One region of the Planococcus plakortidis genome, then DNA from elsewhere that is predicted to be linked to it. Evidence: riboswitches for the same ligand, from Rfam matches in the RefSeq annotation. Region 1 holds a riboswitch; each other region holds the start of a gene.
What was found. A riboswitch is a leader RNA that binds a small molecule or an ion and turns the genes downstream of it on or off. The one in region 1 is predicted to bind lysine.
Positions count from the first base shown of each region.

Region 2: it holds a riboswitch for lysine, as region 1 does, so the genes downstream of both, dapA (4-hydroxy-tetrahydrodipicolinate synthase) here and BBI15_RS06070 (Na+/H+ antiporter NhaC family protein) in region 1, are expected to answer to the same signal.
Region 3: it holds a riboswitch for lysine, as region 1 does, so the genes downstream of both, BBI15_RS07050 (aspartate kinase) here and BBI15_RS06070 (Na+/H+ antiporter NhaC family protein) in region 1, are expected to answer to the same signal.

Region 1 is NZ_CP016539.2:1,188,821-1,199,508, reverse strand. Features, by position in the region: partial or broken gene BBI15_RS06070 (Na+/H+ antiporter NhaC family protein) at 1-1,542, opposite strand, end outside; lysine riboswitch at 1,652-1,833, opposite strand; gene BBI15_RS16775 (bifunctional UDP-sugar hydrolase/5'-nucleotidase) at 1,906-2,283, opposite strand; gene BBI15_RS06065 (bifunctional metallophosphatase/5'-nucleotidase) at 2,280-3,248, opposite strand; gene BBI15_RS06060 (sulfite exporter TauE/SafE family protein) at 3,262-4,092, opposite strand; partial or broken gene BBI15_RS06055 (DUF72 domain-containing protein) at 4,092-4,951, opposite strand; gene BBI15_RS06050 (hypothetical protein) at 5,264-5,449, opposite strand; gene sufB (Fe-S cluster assembly protein SufB) at 5,596-6,993, opposite strand; gene sufU (Fe-S cluster assembly sulfur transfer protein SufU) at 7,014-7,454, opposite strand; gene BBI15_RS06035 (cysteine desulfurase) at 7,444-8,670, opposite strand; gene sufD (Fe-S cluster assembly protein SufD) at 8,670-9,974, opposite strand; gene sufC (Fe-S cluster assembly ATPase SufC) at 9,993-10,688, opposite strand, start outside.
Region 2 is NZ_CP016539.2:2,874,596-2,885,283, forward strand. Features, by position in the region: gene BBI15_RS14355 (TraB/GumN family protein) at 22-1,188, opposite strand; gene ypfJ (KPN_02809 family neutral zinc metallopeptidase) at 1,319-2,161, opposite strand; gene BBI15_RS14365 (class I SAM-dependent methyltransferase) at 2,221-2,817, opposite strand; lysine riboswitch at 2,968-3,146, shown strand; gene dapA (4-hydroxy-tetrahydrodipicolinate synthase) at 3,273-4,163, shown strand; gene BBI15_RS14375 (STAS domain-containing protein) at 4,207-5,043, opposite strand; gene BBI15_RS14380 (cell wall-binding repeat-containing protein) at 5,174-6,199, opposite strand; gene BBI15_RS14385 (DUF2382 domain-containing protein) at 6,481-7,311, shown strand; gene BBI15_RS14390 (Yip1 family protein) at 7,362-8,000, opposite strand; gene BBI15_RS14395 (SDR family NAD(P)-dependent oxidoreductase) at 8,150-9,037, opposite strand; gene BBI15_RS14400 (SDR family NAD(P)-dependent oxidoreductase) at 9,056-9,964, opposite strand; gene BBI15_RS14405 (anti-sigma factor) at 10,196-10,688, opposite strand, start outside.
Region 3 is NZ_CP016539.2:1,378,948-1,389,635, forward strand. Features, by position in the region: gene BBI15_RS07015 (AMP-binding protein) at 1-706, shown strand, start outside; gene BBI15_RS07020 (fatty acid metabolism transcriptional regulator FadR) at 804-1,388, shown strand; gene BBI15_RS07025 (enoyl-CoA hydratase) at 1,406-2,179, shown strand; gene BBI15_RS07030 (electron transfer flavoprotein subunit beta/FixA family protein) at 2,200-2,973, shown strand; gene BBI15_RS07035 (electron transfer flavoprotein subunit alpha/FixB family protein) at 3,023-3,991, shown strand; gene trxA (thioredoxin) at 4,313-4,627, shown strand; gene uvrC (excinuclease ABC subunit UvrC) at 4,681-6,474, shown strand; lysine riboswitch at 6,516-6,689, shown strand; gene BBI15_RS07050 (aspartate kinase) at 6,793-8,019, shown strand; gene BBI15_RS07055 (succinate dehydrogenase cytochrome b558 subunit) at 8,456-9,067, shown strand; gene sdhA (succinate dehydrogenase flavoprotein subunit) at 9,113-10,688, shown strand, end outside.

The DNA of each region.
Region 1 (10,688 bases):
TGCGTTTAGACCATAAAACGAATAGTATTGCGAGTACAATAGCTACCGCCCCAGAGCGATCGGCAGGGATCCGGTGAACCCTATGACGATATACCCTACTGCTGCAATCGCTGCAGAGGTCAATGCATAAGGAAGCTGTGTCACGACGTGGTCCATATGGTTGCTTCCTGCTCCCGTCGACGACAGGATGGTCGTATCCGAGATCGGTGAACAATGGTCCCCGAACACTGCCCCTGCCAAGACTGCAGACAAGGAAGCGAGCAAGAGTTCAGGTTCCGCCTGGATCATGATCGTCCCGGCAATCGGCAGCAAGATCCCGAAAGACCCCCATGAGGTGCCCGTGGAAAAAGCCATGACGCCAGCAAGCAAGAACAACAGGACCGGCAGGACACTTGTCGGCACATTGCCGCGCGCGACGGCGTCAGCAAGATACGTACCGGTCTCCAAAGCACCGATCAAATACGTCAGCGACCAGGCGAATATCAAAATGAAGACAGCGCCAGCCATCGATTGGATGCCCGCCCAGATCCCTCTGGCGATCCAATGCGCTTCAGCCGCTTCGTTGCGCTTGATCTGCAATGCATAAAGGATGATCGCTGCAAGGGCACCGATGATTCCGCCTGTGATCAAGGACAATGGAACATCGGTGTTTTCAAAGATGAGCCAAATATCGAATACTTCCCCGGCGTTTACATATCCTGTCCATATCATCGCCGAGACCGTTCCCGCAATCAATAGCAGGATCGGCAACAGCAAATCACGGACGCGGCCATGCGAGTGACTCGGGAAATCTTCTTTCATTTCACCGGGGATCACTTTATCCGGATTGAATAACTGGCCTTCCGTAATCGCCAAACGCTCATGTTTTTTCATTTCCCCGAAGTCCACATCACGGATGGCGACGAAGAACACGATGGCCAGTGCCGCGATGACGTAAAAGTTCATCGGTGCCATCCAGAGGAACGCTTCCAGCGCAGAATAATCCAGGAAGGTCTGTCCAGCGAGGATTGTCCCGATGATGCCGATGATCGCCGCTCCCCAGCTCGATACGGGGGACACGACACAGATCGGGGCAGCGGTCGAATCGATGAAATAGGCAAGCTTCGCACGCGAAACTTTATAGCGGTCCGTAATCGGCCGGGCGACTTGCCCAACCGCCAAAGCGTTGAAATAATCGTCGATGAAGATCAAGATGCCGAGTAATACAGTCACTATTTTTGCACCGCGGCGTGTCTTCACACGGGCGGATGCCCAGTCGGCAAACGCGTGGCTGCCCCCTGACAAACTGACAAATGCGGTAATGACCCCGAGCAACAATAAGAACAAAATGATGAACACATTGTAAGCATTAAAGCCCCCATCCCAAAAAATCACCGCAAACGACGTGAACAATTCGTTCACCGCGGATACCGGCGAGAACGAGGTCAAGATCAGCGCCGCTGCCACAATGCCCACACCGAGCGACAGCAATACACGCCGCGTCAACAGCACCATCGCAATCGCGATAATCGGCGGCAGTATCGAAAAGATCGTATTTTCCATAATTAGATTCCTCCTATTCATTTTGATGGTAAGGCCTAGACCAAAAAAGCCGGCTTATCCAATGGATAAACCGGCTTCCTACAATTCGTCTGTGTGCACAAGCATCAAACAACCCTGTAGCTCTCCATCTGCAATTTGCTGCAAATGACAGTGGCATCCCTGTTCGAAATGCCCCCAATCGCCGCCCCTTGACCCGGAGACGGAAATTTCGGCAAGCTCCCCTTTCGAATGCGGTCAACGCGGTCAAACTCGCACATTCTACTGATGAAGGCTGCAGCCTCTACCCATCGATATCTAATTCATACAAAATCATAGCCCAAAAAGGCCTTAAAATCAACTAACAGTCCATTTTGAATGTTCCTTCTATTTAACGGTTTTCATGCGGAAATAATCACTGAAGACATCACGCAGGAATTCCGGCATGAAATAGCTCTTCGGCGCACGTTTCAAGGCAGGGAAAAAATAGCCGAACGTGAACAAGTCGAGCGTCGCTAACCGGTAAACGCGATCCGGTTCGGCAGGCTGCCCCCCGACGAGCAATTGATGATCATGCATGGCCAAACCATTATGGATCATGCGGCCGAACACCGCTCCCCGGAATCCCATCCCTTTCAGTTCGAGCTGCGGCCAGTCCTCATTCAATGACTGAAGGTAAATTTCCTTCAACTCTGCACCGCTAAGATCGATGACGCACGGATTGATCGGATGCGGCAGCATGCGGTGGAAGTCATAGCGTGTCATTTCCCCCGGGGCATATCCTCCATGAATATCCCGGCATTGAACAACCCGCAATCCGCCGATGCGAAGGAAACCAGTGCATCGCCAAACAGCTCTGCCATCGTAGAAGGCTTGAACCATTCAGCTTTCAAATGATGTTCGTTAAAAAATACGGTTTCAGCCATTTGTTGCTTGCCGACGCCAACCAAGTGTTCATTGAACCCTTCATCGGCTTCAGGCAGCTGATCGGTCTCGACCACTTCCGCCGTCATCTTGCGTGACGCTATATCGATTTCAATATGGCCGATATAATAGCCGAACTTTCCGGCAGCACCGAGCAATGTTCCACCGATTTCTTTTCCTTGGTGAAAGAGGTGATGGGTATGGGCCCCGAGGATGATGTCGAGTTCGGGACATTCCGCTGCCAACAGCTCATCCTCCCTGATTCCAAGATGGGACATGCAGATGAGGAAATCGACCGAGTGGCGCATTTTGGCCGCTTCCCGTTTGATGGCTTCCCGGCCACTCGTCACTTCCCAGCCCAGGCGCCGATAAAACGGGGTGAATTCGGCTGTTGCAGCGATCAGCCCGATTTTCGTGCCATCTGTCGTCTCGATGATTTGGCTCGGGCTTGCCCACTCCGGTTGCCTGCCGTCCAGATTCACTAGATTAGCGACCACGACGGAAAAATCAGCCTGCACATATAATTCGTCCAGCTCCGCTTTGGATAGGGTGATGCCTTCATTATTGCCGATAGTGACGGCATCGTAGCCCGCTTCATTGAGCAGCTGGACATTGCCTTTACCAGCCGTTCCTTCGGTGAAAGGATGGGAGCGGTCAACGTGGTCGCCGATATCAAGCACTAAACATATATCCCCCGCTTCCTCGTGCCAGCGCCTGCGCTCCGTCAGGAAGGATTGGATGCGGGGCCAATGTGCAAAATGGCTATGCAAATCGTTTGTATGATAAATATGGATGGTTTCACTCATGTCAAACACCTCATTATGAACTGAAAATTCCTTCGTAAATCGAACGGAGGCCAAGTAATAATAACGCTAACCGCAGCACGACAACCAGCGTCTCGGATTTAATGCTGCGGTTCAGCTTCGCCCCGATTTTCGCACCGATATATGCAGATGGGATGATGGCTACCGTATAGATCCACGGCACATTGCCGAGCGAGATATGCGTGATGGAATTGACGATGGCAGATAAAAAGACCATCAGCATCGATGTGCCAACCGCGACATGCGGGGGAAATAAAAACAGCAAAATCATGGCAGGCACCAGGATCGAACCGCCACCGATGCCGAACAGCCCGGATGCGAAGCCGATGAAAAAGGTCAGGGCAAGCGCAAACCATACGGGATAGCCGTAAACATATTCTTTATCGGCTTTGCGGTCATAAAAGCTTTGCTTTTTGCCATTATTCACAAACCAGCTTACCGCGTTCAGGCGATCCCTCAACAATAGAAGGAGCGACAAGAATACCAACAGCAGGCCGAAGTATAATTGAAAAGAGGGGATATCTAGGCTGCGGTTGACGAAAGCGCCCACAATCGTCCCTGGCGCGCTGCCAAGAAAGAAGATAAAGCCGCTCCGGTAATCGACAGTTTTGACTTTCATATAGGCAAGCGTCGACGACAAGCCCGTAAAGATCATCATGACGACCGACAGCCCGACAATTTCTTGAGGGGATAAGTCCGGGAATGTGCTGACGGAAGAGCTTAGGAACAGCAGCGCCGGCACCAAGATGACGCCCCCGCCAAGACCGATGAGTGCACCGACGATCCCTGAAGCCAGTCCCGCCAGCAGAAGGATTAGGAAGATCATCAAAACCCGCCTTCGAACAGGTCAAGCTGCTTCGGGGACAGTCCCTCGAAACGCAAGTTGTTCAGTTCCTGGAATTCTTTCGCATCGCCTGCTGCATGCCCGCCTGAATTATTGTTGAAGATGACATAGACTATTTCTGCCTGCTGTTCGAGGCGCTTCACGGCGGCGCTGATCTCTTCCAATTCCGTACGGTTGTAATCATACAGATAACGGACTTCCCGCCACTTTTCGGCATTCCCTGGATTCAACCAGCCATGGACATTACGCCCATGCAGGCGCAGCAGTACTTTATCTTTGCGGCTTGACTCTGGGACGAGCGGAATCGACCCATCCCCCGCCTGCGGCTCATCGCAGACCGAATGGATCAATCCATGCGTATGGAGAAATTCCAGCGTTTTTTCTTTCATGCCGTTTGCATACCAGGATTGATGGCGAAATTCGATAGCTAAGTCAAACTCCTGCAGTTCCGAAATAATCGAGCGGATTTCATCGACATGTTCTTTCTGGCAGTCGAACCAAGGCGGAAATTGCAATAGCACCATTGCCAACTTCCCCGCTTCTTTAAGCGGCCTGACAGACAATCGATATGCTTCGAACATTTCTTCGCGGCTGGAAAACGGGTTTTCACCACGTTGATGTCCTGTCATGCCTTGATATGCCTTTACGACAAATTGAAAATTGTCCGGCGTCTCCCGAATCCACTTGCTGATGTTGCGCTCGGGCTGGACTGCATAGAATGAGGAATCCAGTTCCACAATCGGAAAATGCGCACTGTAATCGATCAATTTATCCTTTTGTTTCGAACCGGGGCTATAGACATCCGGATGGTCCCCCAGCCCGTCAATCCAACATAAATCATCGTCCTGCCTCCATTTTCGTTATTATTTTATGATAGCATAGAAAAAAACAGCCGTCCTTTTTGGGCTTCGCGCAGTAAATGCTGTATCCACTAAACATTCTCTGCCTGCATTATTTCTACCAAAAGGACTTTGTGATTCAGGAGGTTTCAGCGAATAAGCATGATTGGCCCCCTTCGAGTTGGCATTATATGCAATTCGGTCATGGCTACAGGCAAAGCGGCTAATCAGGCAGCATGAACGAACATGAAAAAATAAGCTTCGGCAAACCTATACGGATGCCAAAGCTTATTTTTTCATTAGGTTTCAGAATCTCAGAATAAACCTCCGAGCCCGCCTCCACCGATCTTGGATTTTGCAAGGTCCATTAATTCGTTTTTTTCGTTTTCATCAATCTTGCCGTCATCGTACGCTTGCTTGACTTGAGTGATAATTTCTTTTGCTTCACTCATATCGGCATTGCTGATTTTCTCTTTTAAGGCGTCAAAAGTCTGGCTCATCAGAAAAAACCTCCTTTTATATTTCCTACACCTTTTGTATACCCTCTCAAAAAACATTAAAACGAAATATCTGCAGTCCACGAAATAAGGGGCTTCATAACGGCAAAAAATCCCCGGCATTTTCATGCCGGGGATTGATGGATTGATTAACCGATTGAACCTTCCATCTCGAACTTGATGAGACGGTTCATTTCCACTGCGTACTCCATCGGCAATTCTTTTGTGAATGGCTCGATGAAGCCCATGACGATCATTTCTGTCGCTTCCTGCTCAGAAACGCCGCGGCTCATCAGGTAGAACAATTGCTCTTCAGAGACCTTGGATACTTTCGCTTCGTGTTCAAGCGAAACGTTGTCGTTCATGATCTCGTTGTAAGGAATTGTGTCGGATGTCGACTGGTTATCCATGATCAATGTATCGCATTCGATGTTCGAACGTGCGCCGTCCGCTTTGCGGCCGAAATGCACGATTCCGCGGTAAGAAACTTTCCCGCCTTGCTTCGAAATCGACTTGGAGACGATTGATGATGACGTATTCGGCGCCAAATGGATCATTTTCGCGCCTGCGTCCTGGTGCTGGCCTTTGCCGGCGATGGCGATCGACAATGTCATGCCGCGTGCCCCTTCGCCTTTAAGGAAGACTGCAGGGTATTTCATCGTCAATTTTGAACCGATGTTGCCATCGATCCATTCCATCGTGCCGTTCGCGTCAACGAAAGCACGCTTTGTCACCAAGTTATAGACATTGTTTGCCCAGTTTTGGATCGTTGTGTAACGGCAATAAGCATCTTTTTTCACGATGATTTCAACTACAGCAGAGTGCAGTGAGTTCGTCGTGTAGACCGGTGCTGTACAGCCCTCTACATAATGGACGCTCGCGCCTTCATCAACGATGATCAAGGTACGCTCGAATTGCCCCATGTTTTCCGAATTGATACGGAAATAGGCTTGAAGCGGGGATTCCACTTTAATGCCTTTTGGTACGTAAATGAATGACCCGCCTGACCAAACCGCAGTATTCAATGCGGCAAACTTATTATCGGCTGCTGGAATGACGGTCTGGAAGTTTTCTCTGAAGAGGTCTTCGTTTTCACGAAGGGCCGCATCCGTGTCTTTAAAGATGATGCCCATCTCTTCAAGGTCTTCTTTCATGTTGTGGTAGACCACTTCGGATTCGTACTGAGCGGAAACACCCGCAAGGTATTTCTGTTCCGCTTCAGGAATTCCAAGTTTGTCAAACGTGCGCTTGATTTCTTCAGGAACTTCATCCCATGAAGTCTGGCTCGCTTCAGAAGGTTTGACGTAATACGTGATTTCGTCAAAATCCAGTGAGTTCAAATCTCCGCCCCATTGCGGCATTGGCATGGAATAGAATAGTTTCAACGCTTTCAAGCGTGACTCGAGCATCCATTCCGGTTCTTCCTTGATCTTCGAAATTTCTCTGACAATGTCTTCCGTCAGACCGCGTTTGGATCTGAAGATGGAGACATCCTTGTCATGGAACCCATATTTATAATCTCCGATTTCCGGCATTTTTTTCGCCATCGTCGTTCCTCCGTTCTCTGTTACGATTTTTCTTCGTCGTGTACACCTTTTTCCATGGCTTTCCACGCTAAGGTCGCGCATTTGATACGCGCCGGGAATTTGGAAACACCTTGCAATGCTTCAATATCCCCAAGGTCCACTGAATCGTCGTACTCTTTGCCCAGCATCATGTCCGAAAAGATTCCAGACAGCTTCAATGCCGTGTCCACGTCTTTGCCTTTGACGGCTTGCGTCATCATGGAGGCAGATGCCATGGAAATCGAGCAGCCTTCCCCGTCGAATTTGGCGTCTTTGACGATGCCATCTTCCACTTGCAGCGTCAATTGGATCCGGTCGCCGCAAGTCGGGTTGTTCATCTCGATATTGACACTGTCCTGTTCAAGCGTCCCCTTGTTGCGGGGCGTCTTGTAGTGGTCCATGATCACTTGCCGATATAATTGATCTAAGTTATTAAAAGACATCGCTAAAATACTCCTTTGCAGAACGCAAGCCTTCCACGAGGCGATCGATATCCGATTCGTCATTGTACAGATAGAAGCTTGCGCGTGCTGTCGCTGTCACATTAAGCCATTTCATCAATGGCTGTGCGCAGTGGTGGCCTGCGCGGACAGCGATGCCGCTCATATCGAGCACAGTCGCCACATCATGCGGATGGACTTCTTTCAAATTGAAAGTGACGATCCCTGCACGTTTCGCCGGGTCTTCCGGGCCATAGATCTCAAGCCCTTCAATCGCCGACATCTTGTCCATCGCGATGGCTGCCATATGGTGCTCGTGTTTTTCGATTGCATCCAGCCCGATTTCCTCCAGGAAGTCGATGGCTGCAGCCAGGCCGACTGCCCCGGCAATGATCGGTGTACCGCCTTCAAATTTCCACGGCAGCTCTTTCCATGTCGAATCGTATAATCCGACAAAGTCGATCATCTCTCCGCCGAACTCGACAGGCTCCATGGCTTCAAGCAATTGCTTTTTGCCATACAAGACGCCGATTCCGGTTGGGCCGACCATTTTATGGCCGGAAAATGCGAAGAAGTCGCAATCCAGATCCTGGACATCGATTTTCAAGTGAGGCGCAGCTTGTGCTCCGTCCACAACCATGACCGCGCCATGTTCGTGGGCGATTTTCGCCACTTCCTTCACCGGGTTCATCGTGCCGAGCACATTGGATACGTAAACCATCGACACGATTTTCGTCCGGTCGGTAATGGCCGCTCGGACGTTTTCAAGCGAGATGGTCCCATCTTCTTCAAGTTCGATGTATTTCAGGACAGCGCCGCGTTCTTTTGCCAGCTGCTGCCAAGGAATGATGTTCGAATGATGTTCCATATACGTGATGACAATCTCATCGCCTTCTTCCACATTGGCACGCCCATAACTTTGGGCGACCAAGTTGATTGCGGTCGTTGTGCCGCGCAGAAAAACGATTTCCTGTGTCGAATTCGCATTGATGAATTGCTGCACTTTCTCGCGGGCGCCTTCATATTTCTCTGTCGCCCGGTTGCCGAGCGTGTGGACGCCGCGGTGGACATTGGAATTGTCTGACCCATAATATTCTTTCAGCGCCTCGATGACCGGTGTCGGCTTCTGTGAAGTCGCCGCACTGTCTAAATAGACGAGTGGATGTCCATTGATTTCCTGCTTGAGTATCGGGAAATAGCTTTTGATCTCTGGATTCATTAGCGGACTTTCCTTTCGATAACCTCCGTCAATTGCTTTTTAACGCCTTCGATTGGCAACACGTTTACAACCGGTGCCAGGAAGCCGTGAATAACAAGACGTTCAGCTTCTTGTTTTGTAATGCCTCGGCTCATCAAATAATACAATTGAACCGGATCGACGCGGCCGACCGACGCCGCATGCCCTGCTGTCACATCATCTTCATCGATCAAGAGGATCGGGTTTGCATCGCCGCGTGCTTTCGGGCTCAACATGAGAACGCGTGATTCCTGTTCTGCGTTAGCTTTCGTCGCGCCGTGTTCGATTTTGCCGATGCCATTGAAGATAGAGGAGGCCGAATCTTTCATGACGCCATGCTTCAAGATCTGCCCATCGGAGTTTTTGCCCCAATGGATGACTTGTGTCGTGAAGTTCTGCTTTTGCGCACCTCTGCCGACTACTACTGTTTTCGTATCGCCGACTGAATTGTCGCCGATTAGGAAAGTCGTGTTATCGGAAATTGTATCGCTGTCGTTCATCAGCCCGAGCGCCCATTCGATGCGTGCATCACGCTGTGCGACTCCGCGGCGGTTCACGTAAGCCGTAAATCCTTCAGCGAGCACATCCACTGCGCCGTACGTGACTTGAGCGTTGTCTTCTGCAAAGACTTCGGAAACGATATTCGCCTGGCCTTTTGCTTTAGCCACGGTGGAAATATAGTTCTCGACATATGTGACAGCACTGCTCTTGTCCGCCACGATCAATGCATGGTTGAACAGCGACGCTTCGTCGTTGTCGTGAAGGAAGACTGCTTGGACCGGGTCTTCGATGACGACATTTTTCGGGACATAAAGGAAAATCCCGCCGTTCAGCAATGCTGCATGAAGTGCAGTCAGTTTGTGCTCTTCCGCTTTGACCGCTTCTGTCATGAAGTATTTAGCGACCAATTCACCGTGTTCACGGATTGCTGTTTGGATATCCGTCAGAATGACGCCTTGTTTTTTCAGGTTTTCGTCCAAAGAGACGAAAGCCGGCGTATTGTTGTGCTGGATATACAGGTTTTTTTGTTCCAAATCGACAATTGATTTCACTTGTTCAGGCAACTCGTCCAACGAAGAGTAAGTCGAGCTTTCTACAGTATGTGCCGGGAAATCGGTGAAATTCCAATTGATGATTTTCGTTTTATCCGGTTTTGGGAGCGGCAACGCTTCGGCAGCAGCCAAAGCCTGTACGCGCAAATTCGTAAATTCTTCTGGTTCTGAGTGCGAAGCCGAGAAGGAGCGTACATCCTGCTCGGTCATCGTTAATTTTGTTTCAACCGTCACGTTAGTCTCTCCTTCCAATTATGCTTCTTGTCCGACAGTCTCGTCTTCGATGCCGAGTTCCGCCTTGATCCAGTCATAGCCTTCCGCTTCCAGTTTATGCGCAAGCTCAGGGCCTCCGGATTTTACGACGCGGCCTTGCATCATGACATGGACATGGTCAGGCGTGATGTAGTTCAACAGGCGTTGGTAGTGGGTGATGATCAAGCAGCCGAAGTTCTCGCCTTTCATTTGGTTAACGCCGTCGGATACGACTTTCAATGCGTCGATATCGAGACCGGAGTCGATTTCGTCAAGTACGGTGAATGTCGGTTTGATCATCATCATCTGAAGGATTTCGTTGCGTTTCTTCTCGCCGCCTGAGAAGCCTTCGTTCAAGTAACGCTGTGCCATGTCCTGGTCCATCGCAAGAGTTTCCATCTTGCTGTCCAGTTCACGGATGAATTTCATCAATGAAACTTCGTCGCCTTCTTCACGGCGGGCGTTCATCGCAGAGCGCATGAAGTCGGCATTGGTGACGCCAGAAATTTCACTTGGGTATTGCATAGCCAAGAAGAGGCCTGCACGTGCACGTTCGTCGACTTCCATCGCCAAAACGTCTTCCCCGTCCAATTCGATCGTACCTTGTGTCACTTCATATTTTGGATGCCCCATGATAGCTGACGCCAAGGTGGATTTCCCTGTACCGTTCGGCCCCATGATGGCATGGATTTCGCT
Region 2 (10,688 bases), 1.6 Mb from region 1:
AGGGAAGCTTCATAAAGCGTTTTATAAGTTTTCGAAAAACAGGCGCAACACGTCTGCCCCGCCGATGAATGTGCCGAGCGAACTGCCGAGGTTGGTCAATACGATGACGAGTAGGACGCGCGTCACTTTATTGTCCCAAAAGCCTTTGACCGTGAACACGTCTTTCGACAAGGTATCGAAATCCCCGACATTCGGCCGGCGGATAAACGCTTGTGTCAGCCCCGAAAACCAGCCGGCCGCAACGAGCGGATTGAGCGAGGAAATCGGCGCAGCGACAAAGGCGGTGAGGATCGCCAGCGGATGGCCGAACGCGACCGCGGCCCCGATTGCGGCAAGCGTGCCGTTCCACAGGATCCAGCTGACGGTTTGGTCCAAACCAGCCGCCGGGTTTGCATAGAAGGTGTACGCGATAATGGACAAAATAATCGCCGGGATGGCCCAGCCGATGATCTTCGGCCATTTCGACTTCTTCGGCACTTCATTGAGCGCCTTTAAATCCTGCTCTTCGTGGATTTCGCGGGTAATGCCTGGAATGTGCGCGGCACCAAGCACCGCGACGACCTTGTCGCCGGGTGCTTCTTTGATCTTCTGCGCCAAATATTGGTCGCGTTCATCGATGAGCGGCTTCTTGATGCGGGGGAACGCTTTAGTGAAATCATCCATCACCGCGTTCAATGTATCCTGCTGCTTCATCTTCTCAAGTTCCTCTTCGGAAATCGATTCCTTGCTGAAAATGCTGAAGAACACGGAGGAAATGAGCTGGACCTTGCCCATCAGCCCGATATTGCCCCAGATACGCGAAAACGTCACTTGGATATTGCGGTCGGCCAGGACCAGTTCCGCTCCGGTCTCTTGCGCGGAATGGATGCCCTGGATCATTTCCGAACCGGGCTTAATGCCGAACTGATCGGCCAGGCGGTTCTGGAACGAGGAAATGGCCAAGTTCATCAACAACAGGCTCGCTTTCTTGTCCTTGATGATCTTGAAGATATCGGTTTCTTTCCATTTCTTGTCCTGCATGACCGAATCATAGCGCTGGGCGTCGAGTTCGATGCACACCGAATCCGGCCGTTCGCGCTCGACGACTTCCTTCACTTGCTCTGCGCTCCGTTTGGACACATGTGCTGTGCCGATCAAGATAAATTGTTTGCCGCCCACTTCGAGACGGGTGATATTGTCTTCCGTCATTATCTCTTCTGTCATGAGTGTACTTCCTTCATAGAATAGGATTTCTTCTTCATTCTTGATTCTCGATGAAAAAGACTGTCTATTCTTTATAATGAATCACCGAGCGCAAAATATCAATCTTTTCGAAAGCTTACAAGTCCGGCGCATTGAACGTATTGCCGTCATTCAAATCACCGGCGCGGAAGCCTTTATAGAACCATTCCTTGCGCTGCTCGGATGTGCCGTGGGTGAAACTCTCCGGCACGGCATAGCCGCGCGTCCTTTTCTGGATCGTATCGTCGCCGACTGCACTGGCCGCGGTCAACGCTTCCTCCAAATCGCCTTCTTCAAGATAGCCCATGCCTTGAGCGTGATGCGCCCAGACACCGGATAAATAATCCGCCTGCAATTCCAGGCGCACCTGCAATTGATTGTATTCCGTCTCGCTCAGCTGGTTGCGCGCCTGTTGGACGTCCCCGAGCACGCCGAGCAAATTCTGCACGTGGTGGCCGACTTCATGCGCCACGACATACGCCATCGCGAAATCACCGGGTGCGTTGAACTGGCGCTCGAGCTCGTCATAAAAGCTTAAATCGATGTATAATTTGGAATCCGCCGGGCAATAAAACGGTCCCGTCGCCGCTCCCGCCATGCCGCAAGCCGACTGGACACTTCCGGAAAACAGCACCAAGGTCGGCTCGACATATTCCATGCCTTCTTCGGCGAACACTTCGGCCCATACTTCTTCCGTATCCGCGAGGACGACCGAGACGAAATCGGCCAGTTCTTCTTCCCGCTCGCTCGCCACATACGGCTCCGAACTGGATCCGCCTCCGCCATCGCCGAGTATCGCTCCCGGGTCGCCCCCGAGAAACGTGATCAACAAGACGATCAGTAAGCCGCCGATCCCGCCCCCGGCCAGCACCGGCCCGCCGACACCGCGCCCTCTCCTGTCTTCTACATTCCTGCTACCCGCTCGCCCTTTCCATTTCATAAAAGAATCCCTCTTTCCGCATCCATTTTTATTTAGCTATACCCGCTATAGCGGAAACTTTAATCCCATATGGGCAAACGGTAGACCAAAAACCGTTCACGTGGATCTTTCTCTTCGACCGGCAGTTCAATATCTTCAGCCAATTCGAATGCGGTGCGCCGTTCCAGGAAATCGGTATATTCGACTGCAGGATAAAATAAGATCACTTCAACTTCCCGCGGATGGTCCGCCGCCGACTTTTGGATCCTGTCCACTACACTCATGAACACCGGATCGGAAAACGGGTTGAAAAAATAAAACCAGCGATCTTGTGGATCGATTTCATAATCCTGCGCGTAAGCATTGATGAACTCGATATCAGCTTTCCCTCTATAGCGCTGCAAATTCCGGAGCGAGGCTTTATGCAGCGACGGGTCGACTTCCACTCCTGCCGACGGCGTCCCGAACAGGTGATGCGCGAAAAAGTTCAAGCGCCCTTTGCCGCTCCCGAAATCGACCAGCCTGCCCGTTCCTTTCAACGGATGTGCCTTGAACAATCGATCCAGCCACGCATAAGGCGTCACTTCAAACCGGTGCTCATGCAGCGATGCGTGGAAGCCCATCTGCTCGCCGCCGGTGTGGATATTCAATTTTCGGTCCATTCGATGATCGTCCATGTGCTTGCCTCCTTTGGTCTATTGGGAGCAGTTCAAGCCGTCGCTCTCCATTCCCACATTTTACAAAATTAAAAATGCTTTTTCTCTTGCCTTTCCCATTTCTTTCTGTTATATTACAGCTAATTCAATAATTTCTTGCTTCCTTAGCGGAGCGAGGATAGAGGCGCAAAAACCATCAGTACGCAATCCGAGGAGTATGGGCTCTTAGGACGATTGCCGAAAGGGGGATTTGCCGAAGCGGCAGGATGCTCATATTCCTGTGCGCTGGTTCTGCACTGAAGAAGTGCCGGACTGTCATATAGGAAACTATATGGAGGGCTATCTGACGAACAGGAACGATTGGTAAACATTGTTTCTAACGGCAGCAACGGGCCCCCGTTGCTGCTTTTTTGTTTACTCCGGACCGGCCCCCACCTCTAATTTTTGAAAAAAACTTAGAAAAGGGTGTGTTCTCTATGAAATTCGGTCAAGTGATCACTGCGATGGCGACGCCATTCGACGCAAACGGTGAAATCGATTTTCAGGCAACAACAAATCTCGTGGAACATCTTATCAATAACGGTTCGGACGGCATCGTCGTCGCCGGGACGACCGGCGAATCGCCGACTTTGTCGACAGACGAAAAAGTGGCGCTGTTCGTCCACGTCGTCACTGTGGCGGACGGGCGCGCGAAAATCATCGCGGGCACCGGCTCGAACAACACGCGGGCATCCGTCGCCTTGACTCAGCAAGCGGAACAAGCGGGCGTCGACGGCATCATGCTTGTCACTCCTTACTATAACAAACCGTCTCAAGAAGGCATGTACCGCCATTTTGAAGCGATCGCAAACGCGACGACGCTTCCGGTCATGCTCTATAACATCCCGGGCCGCAGCGTCGTCAATCTGTCGGTCGATACCATCGTCCGCCTGTCGCTGATCGATAATATCACCTGCGTAAAAGAAGCAAGCGGCGATCTGGATGCCGCTTCCGAAATCATCGAGCGCACAAGCAGTGACTTCGCCGTCTACAGCGGCGACGACAGCCTGACCTTGCCGATGCTTTCTGTCGGCGGGACTGGAATCGTTTCGGTTGCAGCGCACATCATCGGCAATGAAATGCAGGAAATGATCAAATTGTTCCGCACAGGCGATACAGTTGGCGCTGCGGCGCTTCACCGCAAATTGCTGCCGACGATGAAAGCATTGTTCGCGGCACCGAGCCCGAGCCCTGTCAAAGCGGCGCTCAACCTATCGGGCGTACCGGTCGGCGGCGTGCGTTTGCCGATGCTCGCGTTGACTGAGGAAGAAACTGCCACCTTGCAGCAATTCCTGCCATCCCCTAAACAGGCCGCCGTCACCAATTAAAAAAGCTTCGCAGCCCTTTAAAACAGGGACTGCGAAGCTTTTTTTAATTGTATACTTCTTCCAGCGCGCGCTTCAAGCTCCCGCCAATGCGTAAGGTCCGGACATCGATGCCAAGGGAAGTCAATGACTGTGCCGTCTCCGGGCGGATACCTGTCAACACGCATTCGACGCCGATCAGCTCGAGCGACTGGATGATTTTCAGGATCTGTTCAGCTACCATCGTGTCGACGCGAATGACCCCTGATAAATCGAGAAGCAAGGTAGTGATCTTCAATTCGCTCGCAGACAGCAGCGTGCGCTCGAGAATATAGTGTGCACGGTCAATTTCAACGCTCCCGATCAGCGGCAAAATGGCGACTGAATCACTGATCGGGACGACAGGCGCCGATAATTCCAGAAATTCCTGGCGCGCTGCAGCCAGCTTGTTCTGGTACGAAACCGTATAGGCATGCATGTAGGCGTAGGTGGCATGGTCCAGAAGCGCATGCAATAATTCCGCCGCATCATAGGTTATTTCCGGGGAAATATCCAAACGGCGGCCTTCGCTTTTGATCAGCGTGGCCAGATGCTTCCGGTATAAACCGGTTTCTTCCAATGCCGTATCCAATGTCATGCCTTGCTCCAGAAAGAAATTCCCCGTGGCATTGCCCCATTGCGTAATGACAGCCATGTTCTTCGCTTCATTGCAGCTGTCCTGCATCGCCTTCCCAAGCAATTCGATGAAACGGGCGCGCTCTTCCAATACCAGTTCCGAGAACTCCCTTTTTTCTTCCACCATCTCCTCCGGCAAGGCCGACTGCCGTTCTTCCTGGATCAATTGCGCAATCATGTATTTATCTTCTTCCACTCGTTTACCGAATAAAGCCATTTCTTTTTCCATTGGAACCTCCATCAATTGCTGCTTGCTTGATTTGCCATAACAGATTCATTATACCCATTTCTTGATACAAGAAATAGCGAATTGATTTTTTGGGACAAAAAAACCTGCCAAATGGCAGGAATTTTTTGTCTTATTTTGCGAATAGCTTTTTCAATGTATCAGATGAAACGGCTTTTTCTCCACCAAGGATCGTGTAGTACGTATCTTCTGTTGAGTAATCGACGATTTGTTCTTTAGAAGCCGCAGTCGGGTTTGCCGCAGTCAAGACAAGCGGAGCCGGAAACAGTGAAGCGAGTGCACTGCCGGATAAAGCATCCGGGAAGTTGGTTCCTGTCGAGACGAAAACATCATACACCTCTTCGAAAACGCCAGCTTCGAACATGAAATCATTGATTGCCTGGTTCGTGTCGTAGCGGCTGACACCTGCAAGGCGCATCGGCTCTTCCGTGAACAACGCTTCCACTGAAGGGGCAACAGCTTTTTCGCCGCCGATGATAAATGGCCATGTCGGCTGGTTGGCTTCGATATAGTCTGCAACTACCGCAGGGACAGCTCCAGATGCAGGCACCAGAAGGATCGGTTCTTCAATGTATCCTGCTGCAGGGGAAATCGACAAAGAATCGGCAAAGTTTGCGCCAGTCGTAACGAATAATGACCCGTCCATTCCTAGTTCTTCAGCTATTTTCACAGCAGTCTCATAGCGGCTCTTCCCGCTGATGCGGTCTACTGTAATGCCAAGCTTCGCGATTTCGTTTTGGACTTTTTCGGAGATCGCTCCCGTACCGCCAATCAAAATAACATTTTTCGCGCCCAGACGCTTGAGTTCATCCGCGAATCCTGCAGGCAAAGAATCTTTTTTCGTCAAAAGCAGCGGTGCATAATAAGAAGATGCCAGCGGAGTAGCTGCCAGTGCATCCGGGAAGTCAGCGCCTGTTGCAACGACTACCGTTTCCGCCTCTCCATCTTCCCAGCCTTCCCACGAAACTTCCAGGCTTGTCTGGTAGCGGTCGCTGCCAAAAATGCGGTAGGAGTTATCTTCTGTAAGTGTGGCTGCAGAAGCTGCCCCCGTCGGTAAAACTGCTCCAAGAGCCAATGCTGCAGCCAATGCCGCAGTCGTCAAAACTTTGCCGTGAATCATCTTTAATCGTTTCCCCATTCTGTAATGTATTCATTTCTTTTCCAATTATATGATATTTTACGAACATTACAATAGGGTTACGAAAATATATTTTAGTAGGCATAAACACCTTTCTCTGAATGTTCCTTTTTGCAGTAATCCATTACCTCCATATATTCTTTTTCATTCGTAAGTTCTCCTCTCCCCGTTGCCACACCCTGGCATCAAGCTCCGTACAAGGTTTATGACTCCTCATCTCCCGGGTACATAAGCCATAACGCAGACACGGCAAAACATTGAGGTTACAGGAGGAAGTTATTATGCAAAAACATGGCCATAAATTGATCGGCACATTCGATGTGCAGGCGGAAGTGATCCACGAGATCGGTGAATTGAAAGCACAGGGATATAAAGAAGAAGATATGTACGTCGTCGCTCTGAACGGCCAGCAACTGCAAATGGTGCAGGGGCAGACGGACGTTCACTTGAATACGGATAAAGGCGATTTCATGGATAAGTTCAAATCGTTCATTTCAGGGGAAGACCCGACCAAGGACGCGCTGAAGCAGATGGGCCTCTCCGATTCGGAAGCCGATGAGTATTACAAGCAAGTCCAAAGCGGCAAGCTCGTGCTTTATGTCGATAGCGAATACGGGATGAATTACCAGAATTTCGATGCCGCAGCAGCCAGCTTATCCGGAAACAAGCATTCGCCTGATGGCCGACACTTAAGCGACACACCCGATTTGGAAGATGAACGGAAGATGGAACTGCACGAAGAGCGCCTCGCGGTCGACAAGGACTGGGTCGAGACTGGGAGTATCGACATCCGTAAGAAAACAGTCGAAGAACAGCAGGAGCTCGAAGTTCCATATGAACGGGAAGAAGCCGAAGTCGAACGCCGTCCCGTCAACCAGGAGCTGGCGGATTATGAATCCAGCGGCCATTCCGCCGAGCCTTACGAAAAAGACGGGCTCTGGCACATTCCCGTGATCGAAGAACGCCTGGAAGTCCGCAAAGTGAAATACGTCAGCGAAGAGATCATCGTCCATAAACGCAAAGTCCAGGAAACGAAGCATATCAGCGAGACGGTGCAGCGGGAGACCGTCGATATCGACGAGAACAATGTCCAGCGCTACGAAAAGCCATAAATACGAAAAAGGCGATCCCGTTTTTTGGGGATCGCCTTTTGCCTATTCGATTAAAATGCCGCAAACAACACTAGCGATAGCAAGGTAATGACAGCTATTGCCACCAACACGGACGGAATCATGATCACGAAAAACCCCTTCCAGGCTGAAAATCGCTGCGCTTCCCCTACCGCTTTGCACTGGATGACGAAAGTCCAGATACCGACAACGATCACGATGGTCAGAAGCAGCAGGCCGACGACCAAGCCGAGCCCTGTATCGGGTTGTGCCGAAACAGGATCGATTTCCGTGTAGAAGGTCGATGGTGAAGTGATGAGCCAGACCAGCCACATCGGCAATAACCAAACCTGCGGAATGCTCGCCGTGACCACTGCGCGGAACATTTCCGCATACGTCCCGACACCGCCGAATAATTTGCCCAATAACTTATAAATGCCCGAAATGATGGCGATTCCCGCGACTGCAGAAAGCGGCCCGAGTAGCAAGGATCCCACGATCACCCCGACAGCCGGAAACATCTGCTCCCCGCCCGAAGCACCGGAAAGCGCGCCTGCAAATCCGACCAGTGCCAGGAGCAAAACGATAAAACGGGTGGTTTTTTCTTCGATGACATAACGTACCGTCTCGCGGGGACGCGTCCAAATGGCTGTAAACGGATTCAATTCAGCGTATGCAGCCGGCTTATTCATGAAGATACCTCTTGTGTTTTGCTTGTTCATTACCCATGACTCTCTCCCCCTTTTATTTCCATCTAATCATACCGTTCTATATTTGTAAATGAATGGAAAGGAAAGTTTGTACCCTTTCTACAGCAAAAAAAAGCTTAAGCAGCTATCGCTTAAGCTTTCGGGTTGCTATCGTCAGGTTCTTTCGCTGCGTTTTCCGGTTCATGGAGCGTTCCGCTATGCGGTGCTTCCGGCGGTGTTTTCTCCAAATTCATCTTGATGAAGTTTGCCGAGCGCTTTTCCAGCATCTTCGGGGCCATCCGCGTCAATAAACGCACGGTTTTCATCTTCCGGCCGACTTCCACGACTTCCTTCGGCTCATCAATCAAATCGATGATCGCCTTGACTGCTTGCATCGGGTCATCCATGGGCTTCATGTCGACCACATGGCCCGAGTAGTTGCCGGCGTGTTCGAACCATGGGGTATCGGTCGCCCACGGAAGCACCGAGCAGACATGGATGTCGCCGTAACCCTCGAGTTTCACTTCTTCATTGAGCGCCGAACTGAAACCGAGGACGGCGTGCTTGCTGGCGCTGTAGCCGGTGAAATAAGGAAATGCGACATCGCTCGCCACCGATCCGATATTGATCAAAATGCCGCTTCCGGCCTCCTTGAAATGGCGAAGCGCAAAATGGCTGCCGTTGACCGTCCCTTTGACGTTCACTTCCACCATGCGCGCGAGATCTTCCAGCGGGATTTCAGTAAATGGGCCGATCACGCCGACGCCTGCGTTATTGATCCACACATCGATCCTGCCGAAACTGGTCAGCGCTTCTTCGAATAGCCACGCGACATCCGCTTCACGGCTGACATCCATCGTAACCGCAATGGCGTTCGGGCCGAGTTCGCTCGCAAGCGCTTCGATCAAGCCGGTGCGCCGTGCCGCCAGGACCAGATTCGCGCCATCCTTCGCCAATTGGCGCGCCACTTCTTTGCCGAGCCCGCTGGAGGCGCCGGTGATGACGATTGTCTTGCCGCGCCGTGATTTTTCCTGTACCATGCCGCCCCCCTCCTTTCGTCACTGTTCTTCTTGTTGTTCAAAGCGTTCCCGCAAATCCCCTGTCACCGCATGGCCCTCTTCCACCGGCTCGTGCAGGCTGCCGGAAGTCAGTTCCGCTGCCGGCGCCGATTCAATCATTTCCTTAAGTTCTTCGCCACTGAGGCCTTTCGCGAATGATGGCAGGAACTGCCCGAGAAAGGCTGCGGCTTTTCCCTTGCCGCCGACTTCCACATTCTTTTTCGGCTCCTCGATCAACTCGAGAATGGCATCGATCACCTTGGCCGGATCGTCCGGCGGCCCGACCAGTATTTCATGCCCGGAGTAATTGGCTGCATGTTCTGTCCACGGCGTGTCGGTGACCCATGGGTCGATTGAACAGACATGGATATCGGGGTAGTCTTCCAGCCGGAGTTCCTCGTACAAACCGTTCGATAATCCGCTGACGCCGAATTTACTGCCGGTATAGGCAGCCCCGTAAGGCATCGGGATCTTGCTCGCAAATGACGAGACATTGATCAAGATGCCGGACTGCTGCTGTTTGAATCGGCGCAACGCAAAATGGCTGCCATACATGGTGCCGAGCAGATTCACTTCCACCGTCCGGTTCAAATCACGCAGCGGTGTATCGATAAAGGGGCCGTAGACGCCGATTCCTGCGTTGTTGATCCACACGTCGATGCGCCCGAAATTATTCACCGCCGCCCTGTGCAAACTTTCCACATCCTTCACCTGGCTGACATCAGCTGTCACCGGGATGACCAATGGCCCGAGCGAGTCCGCGAGCTCTTCGATGAGCCGTGTCCTGCGGGCAGCAATGACCAATTTCGCTTGTTCACCCGCCAAACGTTCCGCCAGCCCGCGGCCGATTCCGCTTGACGCTCCTGTAATGACCACGACTTTGCCTTGATTCGAATGCCTTGCCCCCACAGCGCTCGCCTCCTTCTTAAAAAAGCGCAGAATTTTGTATTAATTTACCCTTTTTAAACATCCAAGAAACGCTTCATGCCGCCAGTTGAAAAGAACAGTTCTAAAGGTTTACTTGGGTTTCCCCTTCCCCGCCCAAACGCCTACGCAAGGGGAGTGTTCCTCGTTTTTGTATAGAAAAAGAGCGGCACCGGTAAAAGGGCCGCTCTTTCTAAACATCATGCGGAAACGCATTTATGCTTCGGGATCGATCGCTGCGCTCAGGACGATTTCTCCCTGCGGCGCCGTATTTCCGCGGTTCGGTTCCAATGTCACCGCGATGGTATCCCATCCTTCTGTATCTTCATCGAGACTGAAGAAGACCGCACCTTCATTTTCCTGGCTTGGCGTGAATGCGCCGGCCGGAATCGGCTGGCCGTCTTTCAATAGCCATACTTGATAGACTTGGTCTCCGCTCGTCGGTTCGAGCTGATTTGCCTGAACCAAGAGATTCAATGCCCCTTCTTCATGGACCAGGGCAGCTGTACCGGTTCCTTCAAATGCTTCGCTTGCCTGCAAATCCACTGTTTCAAAAGCGACTTCAGGCGCTGCCGGCGCGTCCGGGCGGTCATTCAATTCATAGAACGCATACGCGTTCCCGAGCAGCGACACAAGCAGCGCCGCCGCGACGAGCGGTGTCCACTTCGATGTTCTGAATCCGCGCTTTGCCATGGTGGCAGGAGGCGCC
Region 3 (10,688 bases), 190 kb from region 1:
GAGCGGATCAGCGCCGCTGCCGACGGAAGTGCAGGAGAAATTCGAACGCATCACGGGCGGCAAGCTCGTCGAAGGCTACGGCCTGACCGAAACCTCACCGGTTACCCACTCGAATCTCGTATGGGGTGAACGGACAAAAGGCTCGATCGGCATGCCGTATCCGGATACGGATTGCGAAATTTTCCTCCCAGGGACTACTGATCCGGTACCGAACGGCCAGATCGGTGAAATCGCCATCAAAGGGCCGCAGGTGATGAAGGGCTATTGGAACCGTCCTGATGCAACGGCAGCTACGATCGTCGATGGCTGGCTATTGACTGGCGATCTTGGCTACATGGATGACGAAGGGCATTTCTTTATCGTCGACCGTAAAAAAGACATGATCATCGCCGGGGGCTTCAATATCTATCCAAGGGAAATCGAGGAAGTGCTGTATGAACACGAAGCGATACAGGAATGTGTCGTCGCCGGAATCCCGGACCCGTACCGCGGTGAAACGGTAAAGGCATACATCGTGGCCAAAGAAGGGTATACTGTTACAGAAGAGCAATTGGATAAGCATTGCCGCGAACATCTTGCAGCTTTCAAAGTGCCGCGTATCTACGAGTTCCGTAAAGAACTTCCGAAAACGGCAGTCGGCAAGATTCTGCGCAGATCGCTGGTGGATGAAGAAATCGCCAAACGCAACGAAGCGGTGCCTTCGTAACTCAGGCAAAAGCTTGACACAATTTATACAAAACGATAATATGAAAATATGAATGAATCGCCATTCATATTTTCATATTTTTTTGGGTGGTGACAGGATGGTAAAGAAGGATAAACCGAAATATAAGCAAATCATCGATGCTGCGGTCATCGTCATCGCAGAAAATGGTTACCACCAAGCGCAAGTCTCGAAAATTGCCAAGCAAGCCGGTGTAGCGGACGGGACGATTTATTTGTATTTCAAGAATAAGGAAGACATTCTCATTTCCGTTTTCCAGGAGAAGATGGGCGTGTTCGTCAGCGAATTGGAAAAGATCATCGCGAAAGATGCAAGTGCAGCCGACAAGCTGGGCATGATGATCAACAGCCATTTCAGCTTGCTCGCAAGCGATCTGCATCTGGCGATCGTGACGCAGCTGGAACTTCGCCAGTCCAATCACGATATCCGCATGAAAATCAATAATGTCTTGCGGGGGTATTTGAAATTGATGGACCGGATCCTGGTCAGCGGCATGGAATCAGGAGAATTTGATCAAAATATGGATATTCGTTTAGCCCGGCAGATGGTTTTTGGTACAATGGATGAGACCATTACTACCTGGGTGATGAACGATCACAAGTATGATTTGGTCGAACTCGCACCGAAAGTGCAGCGCTTATTGCTGAAAGGCATGCAAGCGTAAAGGGAGGGGATGAGCAGGTGGAATTTATCAGTTGGAAAAAAGAAGATGGGGTAGCGATCGCGACGATCAACCGGCCGCCGGCAAATGCATTGTCTCGCGCGCTGATCTTGGAAGTCGATGCACTTCTGGATGAGGTGAAAAACGACCCCGATGTCCGGGCAATCGTCCTGCACGGGGAAGGGCGTTTCTTCTCGGCGGGCGCAGACATCAAGGAGTTCACGGAAGTGACTTCAGGCGAGGAATTCTCGAAACTGTCAGCAAGCGGCCAAGCCGTATTCGAGCGTGTGGAAACATTCCATAAGCCGGTCATCGCCGCAATCCACGGCGCCGCACTCGGGGGCGGCTTGGAGCTTGCGATGAGCTGCCATATGCGTTTTGTCACGGAAAATGCTAAACTGGGATTGCCGGAACTGCAACTCGGCTTGATACCTGGATTTGCAGGGACACAGCGCCTGCCGCGCTATGTCGGAGTGGCAAAAGCCGCTGAAATGCTCTTGACGAGCGATCCGGTCACAGGCAAAGAAGCGGTGCAGCTCGGTCTTGCCAACCGTTCCTTCGGCGAAGAAGACCTTCTTCCGCAAACGCTTTCAATTGCGAAGAAAATTGCGAAAAAGAGCCCGGTTTCCGTGAAGGCGGCAATCGACATGCTTCAGTATTCGAAGCGCGGCGCTTTTGATGAAGGCGTCAAAGCAGAAGCGGATTCATTCGGTACAGTGTTCGTATCGGAAGATGCAAAGGAAGGCATCGGCGCTTTCCTGGAAAAACGCGAAGCACAATTTAAAGGGAAATAATACTTGGGAGGTTTACGTTCATGAACATTTATGTATTGGTAAAACGCACGTTCGACACAGAGGAAAAACTGGTTGTCTCCGGTGGCCAGATCCAGGAAGATGGCGCGGAATTCATCATCAACCCATATGACGAGTATGCGATCGAAGAGGCCATCACGGTCCGCGACGCTCACGGCGGCGAAGTGACGGTTGTCACAATCGGTGATGAGGAAGCTGAAAAGCAATTGCGCACAGCTCTTGCCATGGGTGCTGATAAAGCAGTCTTGATCAACACAGAAGACGATGTGGAGGAAATGGACCAGTTTACGGCAGCTTACATACTGGCAGAGTACTTGAAAGACAAAGACGCGGACTTGATCCTTGCAGGGAACGTCGCAATCGACGGCGGGTCCGGCCAGGTCGGGCCACGCGTCGCCGATTTGCTTGACATCAACTACGTAACGACAATCACAAGCCTTGAAATCGAAGGTGAAACGGTGAAAATCGTCCGTGATATCGAAGGGGATGCAGAAGAGCTCGAAACTTCATTGCCGCTATTGGTAACTGCCCAGCAAGGCTTGAACGAGCCGCGCTATCCGTCTCTTCCAGGAATCATGAAAGCGAAGAAAAAGCCGCTTGAAGAGCTTGAGCTCGACGACCTGGATATCGACGAAGACGATGTAGAAGCGAAAACGGAAACGATCGAAGTATACTTGCCGCCGAAAAAAGAAGCCGGCCGCATTTTGGAAGGCGAAATTCCTAGCCAAGTCTCTGAATTGGTCAGCCTGCTTCGCTCTGAAGCCAAAGTAATATAAATATACGCCAATCATTTATTTTCACATCTACTTAGGGGGTTAACGGACTATGTCGAAAAAAGTATTAGTATTGGGCGAAACGCGTGAAGGCGCTTTGCGCAACGTATCATTTGAAGCAATTGCCGCAGCCAAGAAAATTTCAGGCGGCGGGGAAATCGTCGCTGTCCTGCTTGGGGAAGCGGTGAGCGAATTCGGCAACGAATTGGTAGCGTACGGCGCAGACCGTGTCATCACAGTGGAGCACCCACACTTGAAATCCTATACATCCGATGGCTACGGCCAGGCATTCATGGCGGTCGTCGACCAGGAGCAGCCGGAAGCGATCGTCTTCGGCCACACTGCGGTCGGCAAGGACTTGTCGCCGAAAATTGCCTCGAAATTGCAAACGGGCTTGATCTCCGATGTGACGGATATCGAAGGGGAGGGCGATGACGCTGTCTTCATCCGCCCGATCTATTCCGGTAAAGCTTTCGAAAAAGTGAAACTGAAAGAAGACGGCGTTCTCTTCGTTACCGTGCGCCCGAACAACATCGCGCCGCTTGAGCGCGAAGAGCGTTCCGGCGACGTATCGAGCTTGTCGGTCGATATCACGAACTTGCGCACGATCATCAAAAATGTGGTCCGCAAATCCGCAGAAGGCGTCGACCTTTCCGAAGCGAAAGTCATCATCGCAGGCGGGCGCGGCGTCAAGAGCAAGGAAGGATTCGAGCCATTGCAGGAATTGGCTGACCTTCTCGGCGGTGCAGTCGGAGCTTCACGCGGCGCGTGCGACGCAGATTACTGCGATTATTCCTTGCAGATCGGCCAGACAGGGAAAGTCGTTACACCTGATCTCTACATCGCAGCAGGAATTTCCGGCGCGATCCAGCACATGGCCGGGATGTCCAATTCCAAGGTCATCGTGGCGATCAACAAAGACCCTGAAGCGAACATCTTCAAAGTGGCAGACTACGGAATCGTCGGGGACCTATTCGACGTCATCCCATTGCTCACGGAAGAATTCAAGAAAGTGATGTAATCACGACAGCCCGCAATTTAGCGGGCTGTTTTTATTCTGCAACTCGAGATGGAGCGGAAGGGGCCGACTCCTGCAGATAAAGTGGGTTTGAGAGACCCCGGAATGAGCGTAGCGAATGAGGAGGCTCGATGCCCACTCCGCGGAAAGCGTGCCCCTGCAGCGGAATCTCCTGGTCTTTAATTACATTGACTGCATCAAACCGAGGCAGTTTAACGGAAACAACAGCCGGGTATGGAAGGACTAGGCAAATAAATAGCTAGCGTAAATCACGTCTGCTATAATCGAAATATAGTTTGGTTATCACTTAAGGAGGAATTATACATGGCAATCGTTAAAGGTACAGACCAGAATTTCAAACAGGAAGTTTCAGAAGGACTCGTATTGGTAGACTTTTGGGCAGCATGGTGCGGGCCTTGTAAAATGATCGCTCCAGTTCTTGAAGAACTCGATGCGGATATGGACGATAAAGTGAAAATCGTGAAATTGGATGTTGATGAAAACCAACAGACAGCTAGCGAATACGGCATCATGTCCATCCCGACACTTCTTTTGATGAAAAACGGCGAAACAGTCGATAAAGTAGTCGGCTTCCGTCCGAAAGAAGCTTTGGCTGAATTGGTTGAAAAACACGCATAATTCCAAAACCGGGTCCCATTCGTGGAACCCGGTTTTTTAAATAGGGTGAGGAAATGAAAAATGAAATGATTCAACATAAATTGGCAGTTTTGCCGGACCAGCCAGGCTGCTATTTGATGAAGGACCGGCAAGGGACGGTCATCTATGTAGGCAAGGCGAAAGTGTTGAAGAACCGTGTGCGTTCCTATTTCACAGGCAGCCACGACACGAAAACACAGCGCCTTGTCAATGAAATCGAGGATTTTGAATACATCGTCACGTCTTCCGACAAAGAAGCATTGATCCTTGAATTGAACTTGATCAAAAAGCATGATCCGAAATACAATATTCGCCTGAAAGACAATAAGACCTATCCGTATTTGAAAATCACGGGCGAACGCCATCCGAAATTGGTCATCACGAGACAGGTCAAAAAAGACAAAGGGAAATATTTTGGCCCTTATCCGAACGCCTACGCGGCAAGTGAGACAAAAAAGCTGCTAGACCGTTTGTATCCACTCCGCAAATGCCATACAATGCCGGACCGCGTCTGCCTGTATTACCATCTCGGCCAATGCCTTGCGCCTTGCGTGAAGCCGGTGGAAAAAGATACGTACAGGGAAATGATCGACGGCATCAGCCGATTCCTGAACGGCGGCTTCCGCGAAGTGAAGCAGGAGCTGACCGAAAAGATGAGCGAGGCGGCGGAGAATCTGGAGTTCGAACGGGCGAAAGAATACCGAGACCAGATCAGCCATATCGAATCGGTCATGGAAAAACAGAAAATGGCCATGAATGATTTTACCAACCGCGACGTCTTTGCCTACGCTGTCGACAAGGGCTGGATGTGCGTACAGGTATTTTTCGTGCGGCAGGGAAAGCTGATCGAGCGCGAAGTGTCGATGTTCCCGTTGTACCGCGACCCGGAAGAGGAATTCTTGACCTTCCTCGGCCAGTTCTATGAAAAGCCGGATCACATCAAACCGAATGAAATCCTGCTTCCGGAAGCGGAAGATGAAGTATTCCTGAAAGAATGGCTCGGCGCGAAAGTGCTTGTCCCGCAGCGCGGCAAGAAAAAAGATTTGGTACAACTCGCGCAAAAAAACGCGGAAATCGCCATCAAAGAAAAGTTCCAGCTGCTCGAGCGCCAGGAAGAACGGACGGTCGGTGCCTGCAATGAACTGGGCGATGCGATGAACATCCACACGCCGCTGCGCATCGAAGCATTCGATAATTCCCATATCCAAGGGGCGGATGCCGTATCGGCGATGGTCGTCTTCGTCGACGGCAAGCCATCGAAGAAGGATTACCGGAAATACAAGACACGTTCCGCGGAAAAACCGGATGACTATGCGGCGATGCGTGAAGTGGTCCGCAGGCGTTACAGCCGTGTGTTGAAGGATGGATTGCCGCTGCCCGACTTGATCATCATCGATGGGGGCAAAGGCCAGATCGAAGCGGCACGTGAAATCGTTGAAGACGAACTCGGGCTCGATATCCCGATTGCGGGCCTTGCAAAAGATGCCAAGCACCAAACGTCTCAACTTTTGTACGGCAGCCCGATCGAAATGGTGGAACTCAAACGCACAAGTGAAGCATTTTATTTATTGCAGCGCATCCAAGACGAAGTCCACCGTTTTGTCATCACATTCCACCGCCAATTGCGCGGCAAGAATTCGATTCAATCGGCGTTGGATGGGCTCCAAGGCGTCGGCCCGAAACGCAAGCAGCAATTGCTCAAGCATTTCGGGTCCGTCCGGAAAATCAAGGAAGCGACAGCTGGCGAAATCCAAGAAGCGGGGATCCCCGAGAAGCTGGCAGCTGAAATCGAACGGCATTTCAAGGAACAGCCGTTGCAACAGGAATAACTTCATGGTATTGTAATAACACAATTGAATCACTTGTAAAAAGTGATGATAGAGGAGCGGACGTCAATAGTAAGCATTCCGAGATTTGCAGAATCTGTGAAGGATGCCGAAAGGGACGCCCGCCGAAGTTTACGCGCACTGCTTGCGCGTATGCTGGTCCTGCATTTAAGAGATGCAGGGCTGTCAGAGTTTGACTCTGGAGGGCTATCTCACATGGACGCTTGAAATCGTACATGAGAAGAGAGGTAGCTTGCCGGGCAATCGGCAAGTTGCCTCTTTTTTATTGAGGGCCACTTACTTTAAGTGGGAGTGAAGAGAATGACAACAATCGTAATGAAATTCGGGGGGACGTCCGTGGCGTCCCCGGAGAAAATCGTGGGCGTGGCAAAGCGTGCCATCCGTGAAAAACAGCAAGGCAAGCGCGTCGTCATCGTGGTGTCGGCGATGGGCAAAACGACGGACACGCTGCTCGGCCTCGCCGGGGAGATTTCCGCCGAGCCGCCTAAGCGTGAAATGGACATGCTGCTCGCGACAGGGGAACAAGTGACCATCTCGCTATTGGCGATGGCATTTAAAGAACTCGGCCATGATGCCTTGAGTTTCACGGGATGGCAGGCGGGCATCGAAACGGAATCCGTCCCGCGCAATGCTCGTATCGAGACGATCCATACGCAGCGCTTGGAAGAGGCGCTCGATCTCGGCTTGTTCTGCGTAGTCGCAGGTTTCCAAGGCGTCGACAAGAACGGCAACATCACGACGCTCGGCCGCGGCGGATCCGATACGACTGCGGTAGCGCTGGCGGCTGCTTTGGGCGCTGAGAAGTGCGAGATCTACACGGATGTCGACGGGGTCTACACGTCCGACCCGCGTTATGTTACAGGCGCGCGCAAGCTCGAACAGATTTCATACGACGAAATGCTCGAACTGGCGAACCTCGGAGCGGGAGTCCTTCATCCGCGAGCCGTGGAATTCGCCAAAAACAACCAAGTGCCCCTCTCTGTGCGGGCCAGCTACTCGGATGAACCGGGGACTATCATACAAGAGGTGATCACTGTGGAAAAAAATCTTATCGTGCGTGGTGTGGCATTCGAAAACGACATCGCCCGCATCACTGTCAGTTACACCAAGCCGTTTAATGGGTCGCTTGCCAATATATTCACGGTCTTGGCGGACCAGCTGATCGATGTCGACATCATCGTCCAAAGCATCAGTGAGGAGTTTCCGCCGTCCGTCTCGTTCTCGATCAAGGAAGACAGCCTGGCAGAAGCGCAGCGCGTGTTGTCGAAAGCGCAGGAGCAGATCGGCTACAACGCCCTCGATATCGAAACCGGCTTGGCGAAAGTATCGATCGTCGGCTCCGGCATGGTGTCGAATCCCGGCGTCGCAGCGAAGATGTTCGACATACTCCGCGGGCAGAACGTGCCTGTGAAAATGGTCAGCACATCCGAAATCAAAGTGTCTGTCGTCGTGCCGGCGAGTGAGATGGAACGCTCGGCAAATGCGCTCCACGATGCATACGGCCTGACGCCAGCGACAGTACAGTAAGCAAAAGCCCTGCTGGGTGGTGCGTCCTGAAAGTTGGCATTTTAGCCTGACCTTCAGGAAGCGCTACACTTGGCAGGGCTTTTATAAGTTTCCGAAAGTTTGTGTAAAAATTCACAATTTGTTCAAATTTGAAATCTTGCCATTATGGCCCTATATTTGCTCATAAAAGCTCGGAACAGATGCCTGTATCCCGCTTGTTTTAAAATAAAAATATAGCTTTTCGTGAATTCTTTCCTATTTAATATCCCAAAACGCCTTCCAAAAGCCCGGACAGTATGCGCCCAAAAAGCTTTCCTTGCCTTGACGCTCCCAAAAGTGGGGAGTACAATAAATATGTCATATTCTTGTACATGATGCTTGCAGTATCGCAGAGATATTTTCCTGATATAGGAAAGTTTTGCGGTGCCAACTAAAGTTTTTGAGGGGGGTAAAATTTTTGGATAACAATCGTGAATTTTTAATGCGCAGGCTGCACTCTTTACTCGGGGTCATTCCAATCGGTTTGTTCTTGACGCAGCATTTGATCGTCAACCATTTCGCTACGCAAGGCGTGGAAGCGTTTAACCAAGCTGCCCACTTCTTGGCAAATCTCCCATTCGTCATCTTCCTGGAGATTTTCGTCATCTACTTGCCGCTCATGTATCATGCTTTCTACGGATTATACATAGCGTTCACAGCGAAAAACAACCCGGGGCATTACAGCTACATGCGCAACATCCTGTTTGTTGCACAGCGTTACACCGGGGTTTTCCTTGTGGTCTTTATCGCATGGCACGTGTTTGAGACAAGGTTCCAAGTTGCGATTGGTGCAGCAGAGGCAGATTTCAACATGATGGAAAACATCCTGTCGAATCCGTTCATGTTCGCCTTCTACGTATTGGGTGTCCTGTCCGCGACGTTCCACTTGGCGAACGGATTGTGGTCTTTCTTTGTGACGTGGGGAATCACGGTTTCGGAGAAAGCACAGCGCTACTCAACTTACTTCACACTTCTAGTCTTTATTGTATTATCGATCATTGGTATCAGAGCATTGTTTGCATTCATTTAAGGATGTCCCAAACATTGGTGAATTAAAAGAGGAGTGAACACTACAATGGCGAAAGGCAAAATTTCTATCGTCGGTGGGGGCCTAGCAGGTCTAATGGCAGCGATCAAAGTTGCCGAAGCAGGGTCACCTGCCGACCTATTTTCCATCGTTCCCGTTAAACGCTCCCACTCTGTGTGCGCACAGGGCGGCATTAACGGTGCGGTGAATACAAAAGGTGAAGGGGATTCACCGGACATTCACTTTGATGACACCGTTTACGGCGGTGATTTCCTGGCGAACCAAAAGCCGGTCAAAGCGATGGCGGATGCAGCACCTGGCATCATCCGTTTGCTCGACCGCATGGGCGTCATGTTCAACCGGACGCCGGAAGGTCTTCTTGACTTCCGCCGTTTCGGCGGCACGATGCACCACAGAACGGCTTTTGCCGGTGCTACCACTGGCCAGCAATTGCTATATGCACTCGATGAGCAAGTCCGCCGCTATGAAGTGGCTGGGCTCATCACGAAATACGAAGGCTGGGAATTCCTTGGCCTGGTTCTTGACGATAACGGCGTGTCCCGCGGAATCACTGCACAGAACTTGACGACGATGGAGATCAAATCGTTCCGTTCGGATGCGGTCATCATGGCAACCGGCGGACCGGGGATCATCTTCGGAAAATCCACGAACTCTGTCATCAACACAGGATCTGCAGCATCGATCGTTTATCAGCAAGGCGCATACTATGCGAACGGCGAATTCATCCAAATCCACCCGACAGCGATCCCTGGCGACGACAAGCTCCGCTTGATGTCAGAATCTGCACGCGGTGAAGGCGGACGGATCTGGACGTATAAAGACGGCAAGCCTTGGTACTTCCTCGAGGAAAAATATCCGGCTTACGGAAATCTCGTGCCACGTGATATCGCGACTCGCGAAATCTTCGATGTGTGCGTTAACCAGAAGCTCGGCATCAACGGCGAGAACATGGTGTACTTGGACCTTTCCCATAAGGATTCAAAAGAACTCGACATCAAACTGGGCGGGATCATCGAAATCTATGAGAAATTCACAGGTGACGACCCTCGCAAAGTACCGATGAAAATCTTCCCGGCTGTCCATTATTCAATGGGCGGGCTATGGGTCGACGATCATCAAATGACAAGCATCCCTGGCGTTCTTGCAGCTGGTGAGTGCGATTACTCGCAGCACGGCGCAAACCGTCTTGGCGCAAACTCGCTATTGTCTGCCATCTATGGCGGAATGGTTGCAGGGCCGTACGCTTTGGATTATGTCAAAGGCTTGGACGTCCTGGCCGAAGATCTTCCAAACGATATTTACGAGAAGCACGAAGCTGAAGAGCAGCGTAAATGGGAAGAGATCCTGGCATTGGATGGAACTGAAAATGCCTACATCCTGCATAAAGAGCTTGGCGAATGGATGACGGACAACGTGACGGTCGTGCGCTATAACGATCGCCTCGAAGAAACGGACCGCAAAATCCAGGAGCTTCTCGAACGCTTCAACCACATCAGCATGACGGATACGCAACTTTGGAGCAACCAAGGGGCTATGTTTACACGCCAGCTGAAAAATATGCTACATTTAGCACGTGTCATCACGCTTGGCGCATTGAAACGCA